DNA from 2 places in the Cupriavidus sp. 05L310 genome. Region 2 is predicted to be linked to the other one. Evidence: riboswitches for the same ligand, from Rfam matches in the RefSeq annotation. Region 2 holds a riboswitch; the other holds the start of a gene.
What was found. Region 2 has a riboswitch for cobalamin ahead of AC1DS6_RS04575 (TonB-dependent receptor). Riboswitches for the same ligand answer to the same signal wherever they lie in the genome.
Positions count from the first base shown of each region.

Region 1: it holds a riboswitch for cobalamin, as region 2 does, so the genes downstream of both, AC1DS6_RS20285 (TonB-dependent receptor plug domain-containing protein) here and AC1DS6_RS04575 (TonB-dependent receptor) in region 2, are expected to answer to the same signal.

Region 1 covers NZ_JBFTOX010000027.1:90,687-98,513, forward strand. The annotation lists gene AC1DS6_RS20280 (FecCD family ABC transporter permease) at 1-81, opposite strand, end outside; gene AC1DS6_RS20285 (TonB-dependent receptor plug domain-containing protein) at 97-2,058, opposite strand; cobalamin riboswitch at 2,154-2,397, opposite strand; gene AC1DS6_RS20290 (hypothetical protein) at 2,617-2,934, shown strand; gene AC1DS6_RS20295 (cell division protein ZapA) at 2,931-3,272, shown strand; RNA gene ssrS (6S RNA) at 3,558-3,768, shown strand; gene AC1DS6_RS20305 (EVE domain-containing protein) at 3,971-4,465, shown strand; gene AC1DS6_RS20310 (sulfite exporter TauE/SafE family protein) at 4,602-5,414, shown strand; gene AC1DS6_RS20315 (SIMPL domain-containing protein) at 5,535-6,236, shown strand; gene AC1DS6_RS20320 (nucleotidyltransferase family protein) at 6,315-6,965, opposite strand; gene AC1DS6_RS20325 (XdhC family protein) at 6,962-7,827, opposite strand, start outside.
Region 2 covers NZ_JBFTOX010000005.1:60,023-67,849, forward strand. The annotation lists gene AC1DS6_RS04560 (LamG-like jellyroll fold domain-containing protein) at 264-2,396, shown strand; gene AC1DS6_RS04565 (YjjA family protein) at 2,579-3,040, shown strand; gene AC1DS6_RS04570 (methyl-accepting chemotaxis protein) at 3,074-4,627, opposite strand; cobalamin riboswitch at 4,924-5,179, shown strand; gene AC1DS6_RS04575 (TonB-dependent receptor) at 5,304-7,550, shown strand; gene AC1DS6_RS04580 (PepSY domain-containing protein) at 7,559-7,827, shown strand, end outside.

The DNA of each region.
Region 1 (7,827 bases), on a different contig from region 2:
GCTGCCCACCGCCAGGGACAGCAGGAACACCGCCACGCCGGCGGCGGCAAGCATCAGCCAGACGGCTAGCGCGCGACGCATCTCAGGCGGCCGCCATCACTGGCGCCAGCCCAGCGTGATAAAGCCGGCGCGTCCCTGCGTGTTGTAGGGATAGGCGAGCTGGTAGTTCTTGTCGAACAGGTTTTCCACGCGGGCGGCAACGAACCATTGCTTGTCGATGTTGTAACGGGCAGTGAGGTTGACGATACCGTATCCGCCCAGGGTACGCGATCCGCTATCGAGGCGGGCCGACGAAACAATCCACTCGCCGCCCAGGCGGAAGGCGCCGAACTGGCGGCCCACGTCGAAGGCGGCATGGCGGCGCGCGCGGCGCAGCAACTGCGTATTGCTCTGCTCGTCCACCGGGTTCTGGAAGGTCACGCTGGCGCCCACATCGGTGCCCATCAGCCTGGCGCGCCACGAGGCTTCGATGCCCTGCACCTTGGCCTTGTTGATATTCTGCGCCAGGAACAAGCCGTTGGGCTGCAACGCGGCGGTGATCAGGTTGTCGTAGCGGGTCTCGAACGCGGTCACGCGCAGCAGGCCGGCGCTGTCCGTGCTGTACTGCGCGCCCAGCTCGACCGACTTGGCGCGCTCGGGCTGGATGCCGGGCTGGCCATAGTTGGGATAGTACAGTTCGTTGAAGGTGGGCGCGCGGAAGGCATTGCTGGCGTTGGCGATCAGCTTGAACGCCTCGGTCACGTTATAGCCGTAGCCGGCGAAATAGCTCGCCTGGCTGCCGAAATCCGAGTAATGGTCGTTGCGCGCATTGAGCTGCAGCTGGTGCTTGCCCAGCCGGCCATTGTAGCCGCCGAACACCGACATGATATTGCGGCCCGGCGCGCCATACGTGTTCGAGCTGAATTCCTGCTGCGCATACTCCGTGCCGAACAGCAGCTTATGGGTGGGCGCCAGCGCATATTCGTTCTGCCACGTGTACTGGCGGTTGCGCGTGTTGAAGTTGCTGTTGAACAGTCCGTTCAGGGTGTTTTCGCTATTGTCCCCGCTCTGCGCGATCTTGAAATGCGTGGTCCAGTCCCGGGTGAACTTGCCGTTGACAAAGGCGGATACGGTGTACAACTCGCTGTTCATCCACCAGACATCGGTCGGTTTGCCTGTCGTGGTGTCGTAGGAGAGCTTGCTCTTCGAGTAGTAGGCGGTGACGCCGGCGTCCCAGTCGCTGGTGAAACGATGCTTCACCTGGCCCGATACGCTCTTGTTGTCATACGGGTTGTCGTTCGGGTTCGGGCCTGTGCCCTTCTTTGCCTTGGCCGGATTGTCACCGTTCCATTGGGCCGCATTGATCGCCGAAAAACCGTCTGTCTTGACGGCCGATCCGGTGATATTGAACGAGGTATCGCCCACCTGGCCGCCGTAGCCCACCGTGCCCTGGCGCGTATTGTTGCTGCCGTATTCGATCTGAGCGTTGGCTGCGGGAGCCTGGCCCGCACCGCTCTTGGTGAAGATCTGCACCACGCCGCCGATCGCATCCGAGCCATAGAGCGCCGAGACATTGCCGCGCACGATCTCGATATGGTCGATCTGGTCGGGCAGGATATTCGAGAGCTGGGCCGTGCCGCTGCTGGCAGCCGAGATCCGCACGCCGTCGATCAGGATCAGCGTCTGGTTGGAGTTGGCCCCGCGCATGAACAGGCTGGTATTGGCACCCAGGCCGCCGTTGGCGGCAAACTCCACGCCGGCCTGCGTGCGCAGCAACGAGCGCAGGTCGATGGCTTGCGAGTTGACGATGTCCTGCTGGGTCACTACGGTGGTATGCGGCAGCGCCTCGGTCAACGGCTGGACAGTGCGGGTGGCAGTGACCACCACCGGGTCTAGTTGCGCATCGGCCGCGGGCTGCGAGGCGGATTGTCCGGCGGACTGGGCCATGGCGATGCCAGGCGCGCTCACGGCAAGCAAGGCGGCAAGCGCTGCGGGCAGTTGCCGGGAGACGAAGACGGGGGCGGTGTGACGGCGCGCCGGCAATGCCGGACGGCTCGACCTGTAGGACGATGAGCGCATGATGCGATTGTGGGAGAGATCTGCCTGGTCCGTTCCCCCGCGGACCGTCTGGCGACGAAGCACGCCGCCGGTTCCCGCAAAAAGACAGCAAAAGGCAGCGCACTCTCATCCAGGCCGGTATCCGGGCTGGCGACACCAGTCCGACCGCCTTCCCGAACCTTGCGGTTCAGTGGCTTGTGGGTCGGCCTTGCGATCTTGCGATCGCGGTCGCTTACCGTTGCGGGGGCAGCACAGGTTGGCACGGCCCCGCCCTGGCGGCGGCGGCTGGCTCCCTGTTTCCCGTTGAACTGCAACCCTGTAGTGAATAGGATTACGAGCACCTGGAACGTGCGCGAGTGTAGGCAGTTTCAGGGCAAGCGTCAATGCCGCGTGATTCCGGCGGAAAACCAGTGGCGGGCGCCTGAAAACAGGCATAAAGCCGTCGCCCGGAATGCCGTTAAGCGACGATGCATGCAACTTCGGCGCGCAGGCCCGGTCACACACACCTGCGTTCGCCGTCCTCACGATAGCGCTTGGGCTAAAATCCCAAAACCCGAGACCCTAGATATGACAGGCTCTATGCTCACCGAACTCGAACAACTCGCCGCCAAGATCGGGCGTGTGCTGCACCATGCCGATACCCTTGCGGCGGAGAACCAGCGGCTGCGCGAGGAGATCGAACGCCTGCAGGCCGAGGCCAGCCAGCTGCGCGGCGACCGCGAAGCCATGGCGGCAGACCGCGAGCTGCTCAATATCAAGATCGAGGAAGCGCAGTTGCGCATCCAGTCGATCCTCGACAAGCTGCCCACCGCCAGCGACGCCCGCCAGCTCGACCTGCTGGGCGAAGGCGAGGCGGCCAGCCGCGCCGATCACAAGGCTCCCGGAGAAAACGCATGAGCAACAAGCAAGTCGAAGTGAACATTGCCGGCCAGTCCTACCGTTTCGCCATTTCGCCCGACAATGAAGCCGCGCTGCTGGAAGCCGTGGCACTGGTAGACGACCAGATGACCCGCCTCAAGGGCGGCGTGTCCGCCAAAGGCGTGGAACGCGTTGCCGTGATGGCCGCCATCAGCATCGCCTCCGACCTGCTCTCGCTCAAGCGCAAGCAGCAGGAGGACGGCGCGATTCCCGTCGATGCCGTGCGCGCGCGCATTCGCGAACTCAACGAACGCGCGGACGAAGCCCTGCGGCAGTACGCGCACGTGGGTACCAATGCGCCCGCGCCGCGCAACTGAACGCACCGCAGGCGGTGTACCGCACGGCACAGGGGAGCCGCGATGTGCCCGACATGCCGCGCGCGTCAGCAAAATGTAACGACACGCAACGACGGGCTTGGTATGGAAAGCGGTGCGGTGTATAGTGGAGCCAAGCCGCACCAAGCCACATAGTTGCGGCACCTTAGGTCGGGTTATCGCGCCTGACCGCCGTTTTCATCCCATCCAAGTTCGAAACGGCAAACGTCTGACAGCCCTCCCGGAGCCGTTGTGTTCGGTAGTGCAATAAAGGTCAGACGTTTGACAGTTTCCCTGCCTGGTTCGTCAGGATCATATTCCTTGAACCGATAAGCATTTGTTGGTGCGGGATTATGCCGTGTGGGCGAGCGCGTCGCTTGGTTCATAGTCGCAGTCTGGACTCCCTGAAACAGTGATGTACCCGAAATGCGGCTTCCGCAGCCACTCTGAACCTCACTTGGGTTCAGGATGCCGATCCAGCGGCCGAGGCGGGGACCCCTCTAAAGGCGGTGGTTTTTTAACCACCGCCTTTTCCTTTTGTGCCGCGCTTTCTTGCGCCGCCATGTTTCCCTCCTGCGCCCTGCCCCCGCTTCCTTGCTGATGCGCGCCCACGCCGGCCCGCGTCGGGCAAACGGTTTTCTTTTGGCCGGGCTTGCTGCACCATAGCGCTGTCGCCAACGTCACGCCTGCCCTGCCTGCCCATGAGCCGATCCACGCAAGCCAATGCCACCACGCGCGCCCGCCAGTACTGGCTGATGAAATCGGAACCCGATGAGGCCAGCATCGATACCCTGGCCGAGCGTGGCACCTTGCCATGGACCGGCGTGCGCAATTATCAGGCACGCAACTTCATGCGCGACGCCATGCGCATCGGCGACGGCGTGCTGTTCTATCACTCCTCCTGCCCGCAGCCCGGCATTGCCGGCCTGGCCGAAGTCAGCTCGCAGCCCTATCCCGATCCCACCCAGTTCGACCCGAAGAGCGACTACTACGATGCCGCCGCCAAGCCCGATGCACCGCGCTGGATGCTGGTCGACGTGCGCTTTGTCGGCAAGGGCCCGCTGATCTCGCTCGCCGACCTGCGCGCGCACGAGGAACTGGCGGACATGGCCGTGCTACGCCGCGGCAACCGCTTGTCGATCACGCCGGTGACGCCGGCCGAATGGCGTTTCATTACCACGAATCTGATGCGCTGATGCGCTGAAACGCTTCAAAGATGCGGCGCGGCTGCGGCCGCCCACCATGGCGGGCAGCACTGACGGTCACACAGGCGGCATGACACAATGGCTGCCGACTACATAACTACAACACCAATAAGGCCGATTCCGCATCATGAGTTTTTCCCTGATTCCCGGGCTATTGCTGCTCGGCGCCTTCACCGGTTTTTGCGCCGGCTTGCTCGGCGTCGGCGGCGGCATGCTGATGGTGCCCTTCCTCACGCTGCTGTTCACCGCCATGGCCTTCCCGCATGAGGCCATCGTCCATATGGCGATCGCCACTTCCATGGCGACCATCCTGTTCACTTCGCTGTCCTCGGTACGTGCCCATCACAAGCGCGGCATGGTGCGATGGAAACTGGTGCTCGCGCTGGCCCCGGGCATCCTGATCGGCGGCATGATCGGGGGCGGCAAGGTCTTCGCGGCGCTCAAGACGAGCTGGCTGTCGCTGCTGTTCGCGGTGTTTGTCGGTTTCTCCGCGTGGCAAATGCTGCGCAACCGCAAGCCCGCCCCGCACCGGCAGCTCCCCGGCACGCCGGGCATGCTGGGCGCCGGCGGGGTGATCGGCTTCCTGTCCAGCCTGGTCGGCGCGGGGGGCGGTTTTGTCTCGGTGCCGTTCATGACCTGGTGCAACGTGCCCATCCACAACGCCGTGGCCACCTCGGCCGCGCTCGGCTTTCCCATCGCCGTGGCGAGCGTGATCGGCTATGTATGGAGCGGGCTGGGCCAGGGCGGGCTCCCGGCGGGTTCGCTCGGCTACATCTATCTGCCAGCGCTGGCGGTGATCGCCGTGGCCAGCGTGCTGACCGCGCCGCTGGGGGCGCGCACCGCGCACCGCATGGATGTCGGGCAACTCAAGAAGGTCTTCGCCTGCCTGCTGTTCAGTCTTGCGGCCTATATGCTGTGGAAGGCCTGGCACGCGTTCTGAGCGGCGGCTTGGGCGGTGCAGCGCAGCGGATACATGTAGATACAACGTCGATCGCAAGGTAACGGAACGATCACCTCGGCCGCGCGTCTGATTTGCATCGCCAAGAAAGGGAGAATCCTGATGAAACAACTGCTTGCCGCCACGCTGCTCGGTACCACCGCCATGGTTGCCTCCGCCCAGGGTGGTGGCCCGACCCACGACCCGGCGCCCGCCGGCGTGCTGTCGCTGTCCGCCCAGGCCGCCACCGAGGTACCCACCGACGTGGTGCACATGACACTGGCAGCCGAACAGGAAGGCGCGGAGCCCGGCGCGATTTCCTCGTCGTTGTCGGCGAAGACGCAGGAAGTGATTGCCCAGGCAAAGCGGACCAGCGGCGTGCAGGCGCAATCAGGCGGCTTCACCATTTATCCGTCCAACGACAAGAACGGGCGCATCAGCACCTGGCGCGGCCGCGCCGAGGTGATTCTGGAGTCGCGTGATTTCTCCGCGGTGTCCAAGCTCGCGGGCCAGCTCGCCGGCCAGATGCAGGTGCAGAACATCAGCTTCTCGCTGTCGCGCGAAGCCCGCCACGCCGCCGAGGCCAAGCTGACCGAGCAGGCCGTGGCCTCCTTCCGCGAAAAAGCGCAGGCCACCACCAAACTGTTCGGCTACGGCAGCTACACCATCCGTGAAGTCCAGGTGAGCGAAGCCGGCGCCGTGCAGCCGATGCCGCGCATGTACGCGGCCAAGGCCATGATGGCCGATTCCGCGCCGGTGCCGGTAGAGGGCGGCAAGGCCCAGGTCACGGTGACGGTAAACGGTTCGGTGCAGATGCTGAAGTAAATCCCGCGCGTCCGGACCAGGACGAACCACACACGGGTCAAACGGGCCTCTTCCGCGCAGCGGGAGAGGCCCGTTTTCCTATGCGCGAGCCGTGCTGCCAACGCGCAGCCGCTCCACGATGCGGGCGTAGTCCTCCGGTGTATCCATGTCGGTGGTGAAGCGGTCGTGGCTGGCTTCATGGACGAAGACTTCGTCCGGATGGTCGGCGATCAGTTTGCGGCAGCCGGGATTGACGTGCCCCGCCACCACCTCGGCGGCATAGCTGGCGGAAAAGGCGACCGGGTTGCCCCGCTGCCCCGCGAATACCGGGACCAGGATCGAGCCGCGCGGCATGGCGCCGAAGGCGTCCACCAGCTCCCGGTAATCGCCGGCCTCCAGCAAGACCTGGTCGGCCAGGCAGACCAGCACCACGCTGCACGGCAGCCGCAGCGCGGCGACGCCGGCGGCCACCGAGGTCATCTGGCCCTCCTCGTAGCGCGGATTGGGCTGGAAGCCGACTGGCAGGTCCTCAAGCGATTCGATCACCGCGCGGCCCTGGAAGCCGGTCACCACGACAAGCTGTTGCGGTCCCGCCGCAAGCACGGCGCGTACGGTACGCCTGACCGCGGGTTGCCCTGCCACCGGCAGCAGCAGCTTGTGCCTGTCCCCCATCCTCGATGACATGCCGGCGGCCAGCACGACCGCCGAGAAGGCAGGCAGCGCGGTCGCAGTCTCGCTCATGTCGTTCATGTCGTTTCCCGCTGCCGCGCGATCGCCAGGTACTTGCCCGGCTCGCGCTCGAATTCCACCTTGCAGCCGTCGCAGCAGAAATACAGGCGCTGCCCGCCGTAGTCGACAACATACTTCGCAGAAGCGATATCGATCTCCATCCCGCAGACCGGGTTCACGTAGCGCACCGGCATCGGCTCGACCGATGCCATCGACTCGCACGGACGCACCACGGGCAGCTTGTCGGCCGGCCCCGCGCCCGACACCTCGGCCGCCCGCTCCTGCTCCAGCAGGCGGCGCAGCATCACCAGTCCCGCGACCGCGCCCAGCGCGATCTCCTGCGGGGTCCGCGCATGGATACAGGGTCCGGCCGGCGCATGCAGCGCGGCCAGCCGTTCCGGGGCGATGCCGCGCGCGCGCATGGCCTCGCGCAGCTTGTCCGCCTTGCGCTGGCTGGCTACCAGCAGGACCGCCGCTGCACGGCTGCGCATGGCGGCTTCCAGGGCATCCTCGTCCCCGTCGCCCTGAGTGGCCACCAGGACTAGTTGCGGATCCAGCAATGCAAAGGCCGCATCGTCGAAGCCTTCGATGACACGCGGCAAGCCAAGCGCGGCGAGCGGCACGGTTACCTTCGCCGCGGCGGCAACGCTCAGCCCCATGCGCTGCGCGAGCACGCAGGCCTCCAGCGCGGTGGGCGTCGCGCCAAGCACCAGCACCACGGGCGGCGGCAGCGTCGGCTGGATGAACAGTTCGATGGTGCCGTTGCTCGCGCACGGCATGGCGTGGTTTTCCACATCCGCCTCCGGCGCCGCGGGCGCGTTGCTGATGCGAAGCAGCTTGGGCTGCCCCGAACGGATTGCCTCCAGCGCGGCCTGGATCACGA
Region 2 (7,827 bases):
TGTCACTGGCATCACCCCTCGCCCGGACGCACTGGCAAAGATTCTTGTGGGCGCCGATGTTGACGATCGTTAGTGACAGAAAGGTGACGTCGGGAAAACAAATCCTGTTTTTTGGTAAAACGATACACTTAGCCAGCCTAATGTCGCCTCTTCGAGACAAAATTCCAACCTACAGAACAAAAAACAAATGCCTGCGACATCTCTTCATGCGCATGTCATCTCTGCTGGCTAGCTTTGCCGCTTCTTGTTCCACATGGAAAGTCATGACAAAGAAGCACGAAGCCGATGCGCGGCAACAGGTACAGAAGACAACAACCAGCGTGCCGGACGAACGCCGCAGGAGCTTGCTCAGGGCCGGACTGGGTGCGACGCTGCTGCCGGCAGGCGGCAGTGCATTGCTGGCTGCGTGCGGGGGTGGGGGTGGCGACGACGCGCCCGCCGCGCCGAGCACCGGCAGCCCGGCACCGCAGCCACCGGCCGGCCCGCAGCTGGCATCCAATTTCGCGCTGGCGGTACTGCCCGATACGCAGTTCTACTCGCGCTATGCAACGCTGGCGGAGAACGACCAGTTCGGCCGCAAATTCAACAGCGAGCCGTTCCAGGCGCAGACCAACTGGGTCGCGGACAATGCCAAGGCGCTCAACATCCCCTTCCTGATCCATCTCGGCGACGTCGTGGACCAGCAAGGCAAGCCCGAGCAGTGGGTGGTGGCCGACCAGGCCATGAAGGTGCTTGAGAGCGCCAAGATCCCGTATTCGATCCTGGCCGGGAATCACGATGTCATTCTCGACCTCGACTACAGCGGCGGCCCGAACGACACCGGCACCGACACGGAGCGCACGCTGGCCAACGAGCCCTACCTGAAGACGTTCGGCACGGCCCGGGCCAGCAAGCAGGCCACCTTCGGCGGCCGCGACCCGAGCGGCTTCCACGAGTACCACGTGTTCGAAGCCGAAGGGCAGAAGTTCCTGGTGCTCTCGCTATCGTGGCGCGTCTCCGACAACGGCATCGCGTGGGCACGCCAGGTACTGCGCAACAACCCGACGCTGCCAGCCATTCTCGCCAACCACCAGTTGATCAATATCGACAAGGACGGGGTTACACCGCTCGAGGTGCCCTACGGCCTGCTGCTGTGGGAAAAACTGATCAAGGACAACGACCAGATCTTCATGACGCTGAACGGCCACTACCACGGCGCCGCGCGGCTTACCAAGACCAATGTCTACGGCAACGCCGTCGAGGAAATGGTGGTCGACTATCAGATGGCCTACCAGGGCGGCAACGGCCTGATGCGGCTGTACGAATTCGACCTCACCGCCAACCAGATCAAGGTGCTGTCATTCTCGCCGTGGGTGCCGCAAAAGCCCAAGCACACGCTCAATGGCTTCGACCAGGCCGTGCTCGACGCGCCCAACGAGACCTTCACCATCCAGATGGACTTCGCCAAACGCTTTGCGCGCTTCAATCCGGGCTTCAAGGCCGCCACGGCAACGCGTACATCGCTGGCGGACCAGGCCAAGGCGATGATTCTCGCGGGCTTCAAGGAACCTGTGAAGGCCGAACAGAAGCCTGCCAGCAATTCGGAGGACTATCCGCACGTGGCGCAAACCGTGGCGCACTGGCGCTTCTTCGGGGGCGCCGCGGGCAGCGCGGTGCCGGTGGGACAGGTCGTGGCCGACCAGTCCGGCGCCAACCCGCTAAGCCGCGCCGCGCTCAATGTGGACGGCGTGACTGCCGCCCAGCTGGGCGATGTGGTGTGGTCCGACGACCACCACTACCTGTCGGCCGCGCCGGGCAGCGTGCGCTTCCTGAACACCAACAAGAACGCGCCGCTGCGCATGAGCTATTTCGTCACGGGAAGCACGGCACCCATCAATGCCGCCACCCTGGAAAGCGGCTACACCGTCGAAGCTTTCATCAAGATCGACAAGAACTGGAGCGCCGGCAACAACGCGTGGATGAATATCATGACGCGCGACGGCAAACGCGGGAGCCTGGCCGGCTTTACCGGGGGCGACCCCGAGTCGCCGCCGCTGCTGTTCGCCATCTCCAGCCTGCGCGAAGTGCAATGGGAAGTCGTGCCGGTGCTGAGCGGCAGCCGCGACGGCAAGACCAACTGGTCCGGCGAGATCATTGCCGACAAGTGGCTGCACGTGGCCATCGTCAACGACGATGTCAGCCATGAAACCATTCTCTACGTGGAAGGCGCGCCGGTGCTGCGCAATGCCGGCAACGCCCCAGGCCTGGCCACGCTCGCGGCGGACATGCCCTGGGTAATCGGCGGCGGTTCCTGGGACGGTGCGCGCGCCGACGGCTTCTTTGGCAGCATTGGCGAGATCCGCATCGTGGGCAAGGCCCTGCAAGCCGCCGAGTGGCTGACGGCACGCAAGGCCTGAGGCCGGATAGGGGGTGTAGCCGCGGCGTCTCCCGGCGCAGCCTGGCATCGGGGCGGACGGTGGCGGATTGCGCCCCGATTGCACCTGGATTGCACCTGGATTGCGCCCGGATTGCGTGCAATGGCAATCCGGGCACGCACTATAGTGGAAGCTGGTTTCCACCAAGCCGGGAGGATCGCCGCATGAACGCCAGAATCTATCGCAACACAGTCGTGAAGATCCTGATCGCCACGCTGATGCCGGTGGCGGCAGCGCACGCGCAGCTCGGGGACATGCTCAAAGGCGCGACGCAGGGCAACGAGGGCGCCATCGGCGGACTCGGCAGCCTGGGCGGGATGGGCAGCATGCCTTCGCTGCAATCCCTGACGTCCGGCAGCACCGGCAATATCGCCGGCATACTGGAATTCTGCGTCAAGAACAACTATCTCGGCGGCGCCAGCGGCGCCGCTTCCGTCAAGGACAAACTGCTGGGCAAGGTTGAAGGTGGCTCGCCCACCGCCGATAGCGGCTATACCGACGGTGCCAAGGGCATCCTGCACAACAGCGACGGCAAGCAGTTCGACCTGAGCGGCGGCGGCCTCAAGGATCAGGTCACCAGGCAGGTCTGCGACAAGGTCCTCGCCCAGGGCAAGTCGCTGCTGTAAGCAGCGGCTTGCCGCCCCTGCCGGGGCGGATACTCAGGCAGCCAGGCGGAACGCCGACACCGCGTGATGCAGTGCGTCGGCCTGATCTTCCAGCGAAGCGGCGGCGGCGCTCGCCTGCTCCACCAGCGCCGCGTTCTGCTGCGTCATCTGGTCCATCTGCGCGACCGCGCGATTGACCTCTTCGATGCCGGTGCGCTGCTCCGCGGTGGCCGATGCGATGCCATCCATGATGGACGTCACGCGGCTGACCGCGTTGACGATCTCGGCCATGGTCTGGCCAGCCTGCTCGACCAGGGCAGAGCCGCTGTCGACCTGGCCCACCGACTCGACGATCAGCGTCTTGATCTCCTTGGCCGCGCCCGCGCTGCGTTGCGCTAGATTGCGCACTTCCCCCGCCACCACGGCGAAGCCGCGCCCCTGCTCGCCGGCGCGAGCGGCTTCCACCGCGGCGTTCAGCGCCAGGATATTGGTCTGGAAGGCGATGCCGTCGATCACGCCGATGATGTCGTTGATCTTGCGCGAGCTGGCGGTGATGCCGCGCATCTTGTCCACCACCTGGCTCACCACGCTGCCGCCCTGCTGCGCAATCTGCGAGGCGTCGGCCACGTACTGGCTGGCCTCGGTGGCGTTGTCGGCATTCTGGCGCACCGTCGCCGTGATCTGCTCCATGCTGGCCGCGGTCTGCTGCAGCGAGGCAGCCTGCTGCTCGGTACGGCTCGACAGGTCGGTATTGCCGGAGGCAATCTCCTGCGCGGCCGAAGTAATGGATTCGGCCGACTGCTGGATCCCCGAGACCGTGCGCGCGAGCTGGTCGCGCATATGGCCGATCGCGTACATCAGGCTGGCGCGGTCATCCGGGGCGACCGTGACCTGCGCGGTGAGGTCGCCGCCAGCCATGCGCAACGCAAGCGCCGCCGCGGTGGCGGGCTCGCCGCCGACCGAGCGCTGGATGCTGCGGATCAGGAGCGTCGCCACCACGGAAATCACGATGCCGAGCAACACCAGCAGCCCGAGCGACTGATACAGCGAGGTGCGGAATTGCGCCTCCACGTCATCCATATAGGTGCCCGCGACGAGGTCCCAGTTCCACGGCTTGTAGCGTGCCACGTAGCCGACCTTCGGGCTTGGCTGGTCGCTGCCAGGCTTGGGCCACCAGTAGTCCAGATGACCCGAGCCTTCCGCCGAAGCGCCACGCGCCGCGATATCGACGTACAAGGCGTTGCCCTTGGCGTCCTTGAAATCGCGCAGGTTCTTGCCATTGAGCTTGGCGTTGATGGGATGCATCAGCATCACGGAATCCGCGCTGACGATGGTGATGTAGCCGTCCTTGCCATAGCGCTGCGCGGCGATGCGGGCAGTGGCCTGGGCCTTGGCCTCATCCTCGGTCATCTTCCCCTGGCGTGCCTGCTCGGCATAGTCGCGCACCAGGGACAGCGACATATCGACCACGTTGGCCAGTTCGCCACGACGGTCCGCCATCTGCAACTGGCGGGTCTGGAAGGCGTGCATCACGGTCAGCAGGAGCAGACCTAGCCAGGCCAGCACGAGAGGGATCCACAGCTTTTTTCGCAAGGTCAGTTGATTCATGAAGTTCGCTTTTTCTAGGCAAGTACCAGCGATGCGGGAGACACGCGGCATCTCCGGGATATCGGAACGGCTTGCGCCTTCTTTAGCGTCAACTGGGGAAAGCCCGCAAGAAAAAAGCAAGAAGCGGCATCTATATCGTACAAAGCACCACAGTGAAGAGAGATCCCGTCGTGACGAGGACGCCGGCACTCTCATGGTGCATTGCCGGCCACCCGAATATGCCTGTCAAAAACCACTGGAATGCGGCTACAATCCGCCTCGCATTCGGATTCACTGTTGCAAGTGAATTGCAATTGGAATGCAAATGGTTCGAAGGTGCCCTCGCGCGCGTCAAGCGGCGGGGGTTAAACGGGAAACAGGTGCGCCACGGCCAGGCCGCGGCAAATCCTGTGCTGCCCCCGCAACGGTCAGCAGGTACAAAGGTGTCACGCCGCGCCCGTAGGCAGCGGCAGCCACTGCGCATCGATGCGTGGGAAGGCGGCACCCCGGACGCGCCCCAGTGGCAGGCGTCCCCCTGCGAGCCCGGATACCGGCCTTCGACCGATCACCGAGGCTGCGGACGGGCGGCCAGGCGTGAGGCGGCTGGCCATGGGCCCGCCGCCACTGCGCGCTCGTCCGTGGCTTCTTCGTTCATTGCCGCCAGGCGGGGTCGCCTGCGGCCAACGATGGAAAGTCCATGTCCGCGCGCCCTCGCATTGCCCGCACCCCCCTGCCGGGCTCCTCCAGGCACCTTTTCACTCCCGCCCCGCGCAAGCTGGCGCACCACTGCGCGCTCGCGCTCTCGCTCGGGGCCTTTGCCACGCTGGGCACGGACGCGGCCTGGGCCGCGGACGATACGCCAGCCTCGGAGCGCTCCCAGCCGTCTCGGAAAGACACCACGGTGCTACCGGCGGTGATGGTCACCGGTGACTCGCAGTTGCCAGGGCTGGCACTGTCGGAGCCCACGGGCACGGGCAGCCGGCTTGGCCTGACCCCGCTGGAAACGCCTGCCAGCGTCGAGGTGCTGTCCGGCGAGACGATACGCGAGCGCGGCGACCAGTCGGTGCGCGAAGCCGTTACCCGCACCACCGGCATAACCTCCAACGGCGCCCCCGGCAACGGCGGCACGTCGCTCACGGCGCGCGGCTTCTCCGGACAAGGCTCGGTGATGCAGCTGTACGACGGCACACGGCTCTACGTCGCCTCCGGCACCGTGACCTTCCCCTTCGACACCTGGTCGGCGGACCGCATCGAAGTCCTGCGCGGCGCGGCCTCGGTCATGTACGGCGAGGGCGCGATCGGCGGCGTGGTCAACGTGATCCCCAAGAAGCCGCTGCGCGCGCCGATCGCCAACGAGCTGCAGCTCACCGGCGGCACCCAGCGCACCGCGCGCGCCGCCTTCGACAGCGGCGGCGCGGTCAACGAGAATCTCTCGTACCGCTTCAATGCCAACTACGCGCGCTCCGGCGGCTGGGTGGACCGGGGCGATTCGCGCAGCCTGGCGGTGTCGGCCGCGGTGCGGCTCGACGTATCGCCGGAGTTCAATATGACGCTGTCCTATGACGACGGCGACCAGCACCCGATGCAATACCTGGGCACGCCGCTGGTCAGCGGCAGCCTGGACACCTCCCTGCGCAAGAAGAACTACAACGTCGGCGATGCCGAGATCACCTACCGCGACCGCTGGACCCGGCTCGCCGCGCAATGGCAGCCCAATGAACGAGTGACGGTGCGCAACCAGTTCTACTACCTCACCAGCCAGCGCCACTGGCGCGATGCCGAGTCCTATACCTTCCTGCCGGCAACCGGCCAGGTGCGCCGCACCGACTACCTGGAAATCCTGCACAACCAGGAGCAGGTGGGCGACCGCGCCGACCTGAAGATCGACGGGCAGCTGTTCGGCATGGCCAATACCGCCCTGGTGGGATTCGACGTCAACCGGATCAACTTCACCCACAGCAACAACTCGCCCTACGGCGGTACCTCCACCGTGAATGCCTACCAGTTCGATCCGGGCCAGTTCTTCAGCCCGCCGGGCATCGTCACGTCGCCGCGCTTCCGTACCCACACCACGCAATACGCGCTGTTTGGCGAAGACCGCCTCAAGCTGACTCGGCAATGGTCGGTGATCGGCGGCGTGCGGCTCGACCATGCCGAACTGGAGCGCGGCAACCTGGTCTCCGGCGACGACTGGACCCGCAGCTTCAACAACGTCACCTGGCGCGCGGGCACGGTCTACGAATTCACACCCGCCTTTTCCGTCTACGCGCAGTACGCCACGGCCACCGACCCCCTTGGCGCACTGATCACCACCTCGGATGCGCAAAAGGACTTCAAGCTCGCTACCGGCAGGCAGATCGAAGCCGGGGTCAAGCAGTCGTTCTGGAACCAGCGCGGCGAGTGGACCTTTGCCGCCTACCAGATCGTCAAGAAGAACCTCCTCACGCGCAATGCCGGCAACCCGGCGCTCTCGGTGCAGGTAGGCGAGCAGTCCTCGCGCGGGCTGGAAGCCTCGGTCAGCGTGGAACTGATGCGCGGCCTGCGCGTGGATGCCAACGGCACCTTGCTGCGGGCCCGGTACGACGACTTCACCGAAAGCGTGAACGGCGCCCTGGTCTCGCGCAACGGCAACGTGCCGACGAACGTGCCGCAGCAGGCGGCCAACCTGTGGCTGACCTGGGCCTTCGCGCCGCGGTGGCAGGCCGGCGGCGGCCTGCGCTACGTGGGCAAGCGTTATACCAACAATGCCAACACGACGGCCATGCCGTCGTACACGGTGGTCGATGCCTCGCTGCAATGGCGCATATCGCGCAAGACGGCGCTGACACTGCGGGTCTACAACCTGTTCAATCGCGACTACGCCGAATCGTCCGGCAACAGCGGCGCCCAGTGGCTGCTGGGACGGCCGCGCGCCGCTGAGCTGTCGGCCAATTTCTACTTCTAGGCCAGGCCATGGCGAGCACGCCCCTGTCCTGGCGCGAGTCCTGCTGGCGCTTCACGCGCCGCTGGCTCTATCTGGTGCACCGCTGGGCCGGCATCGCCGGCTGCCTGCTGATCGCCATGTGGTTCCTGTCGGGACTGGTCATGATGTATGTGGCCTTTCCCGCGCTGACCGACGCCGAGCGCCTCGCGGGGCTGCCGCCGCTGGACGTGGCCACGGTGCGGGTCTCGCCCGATGCGGCGATGGCCGGCGCAGGCCTCGCCCGCTTTCCGCGCAGCCT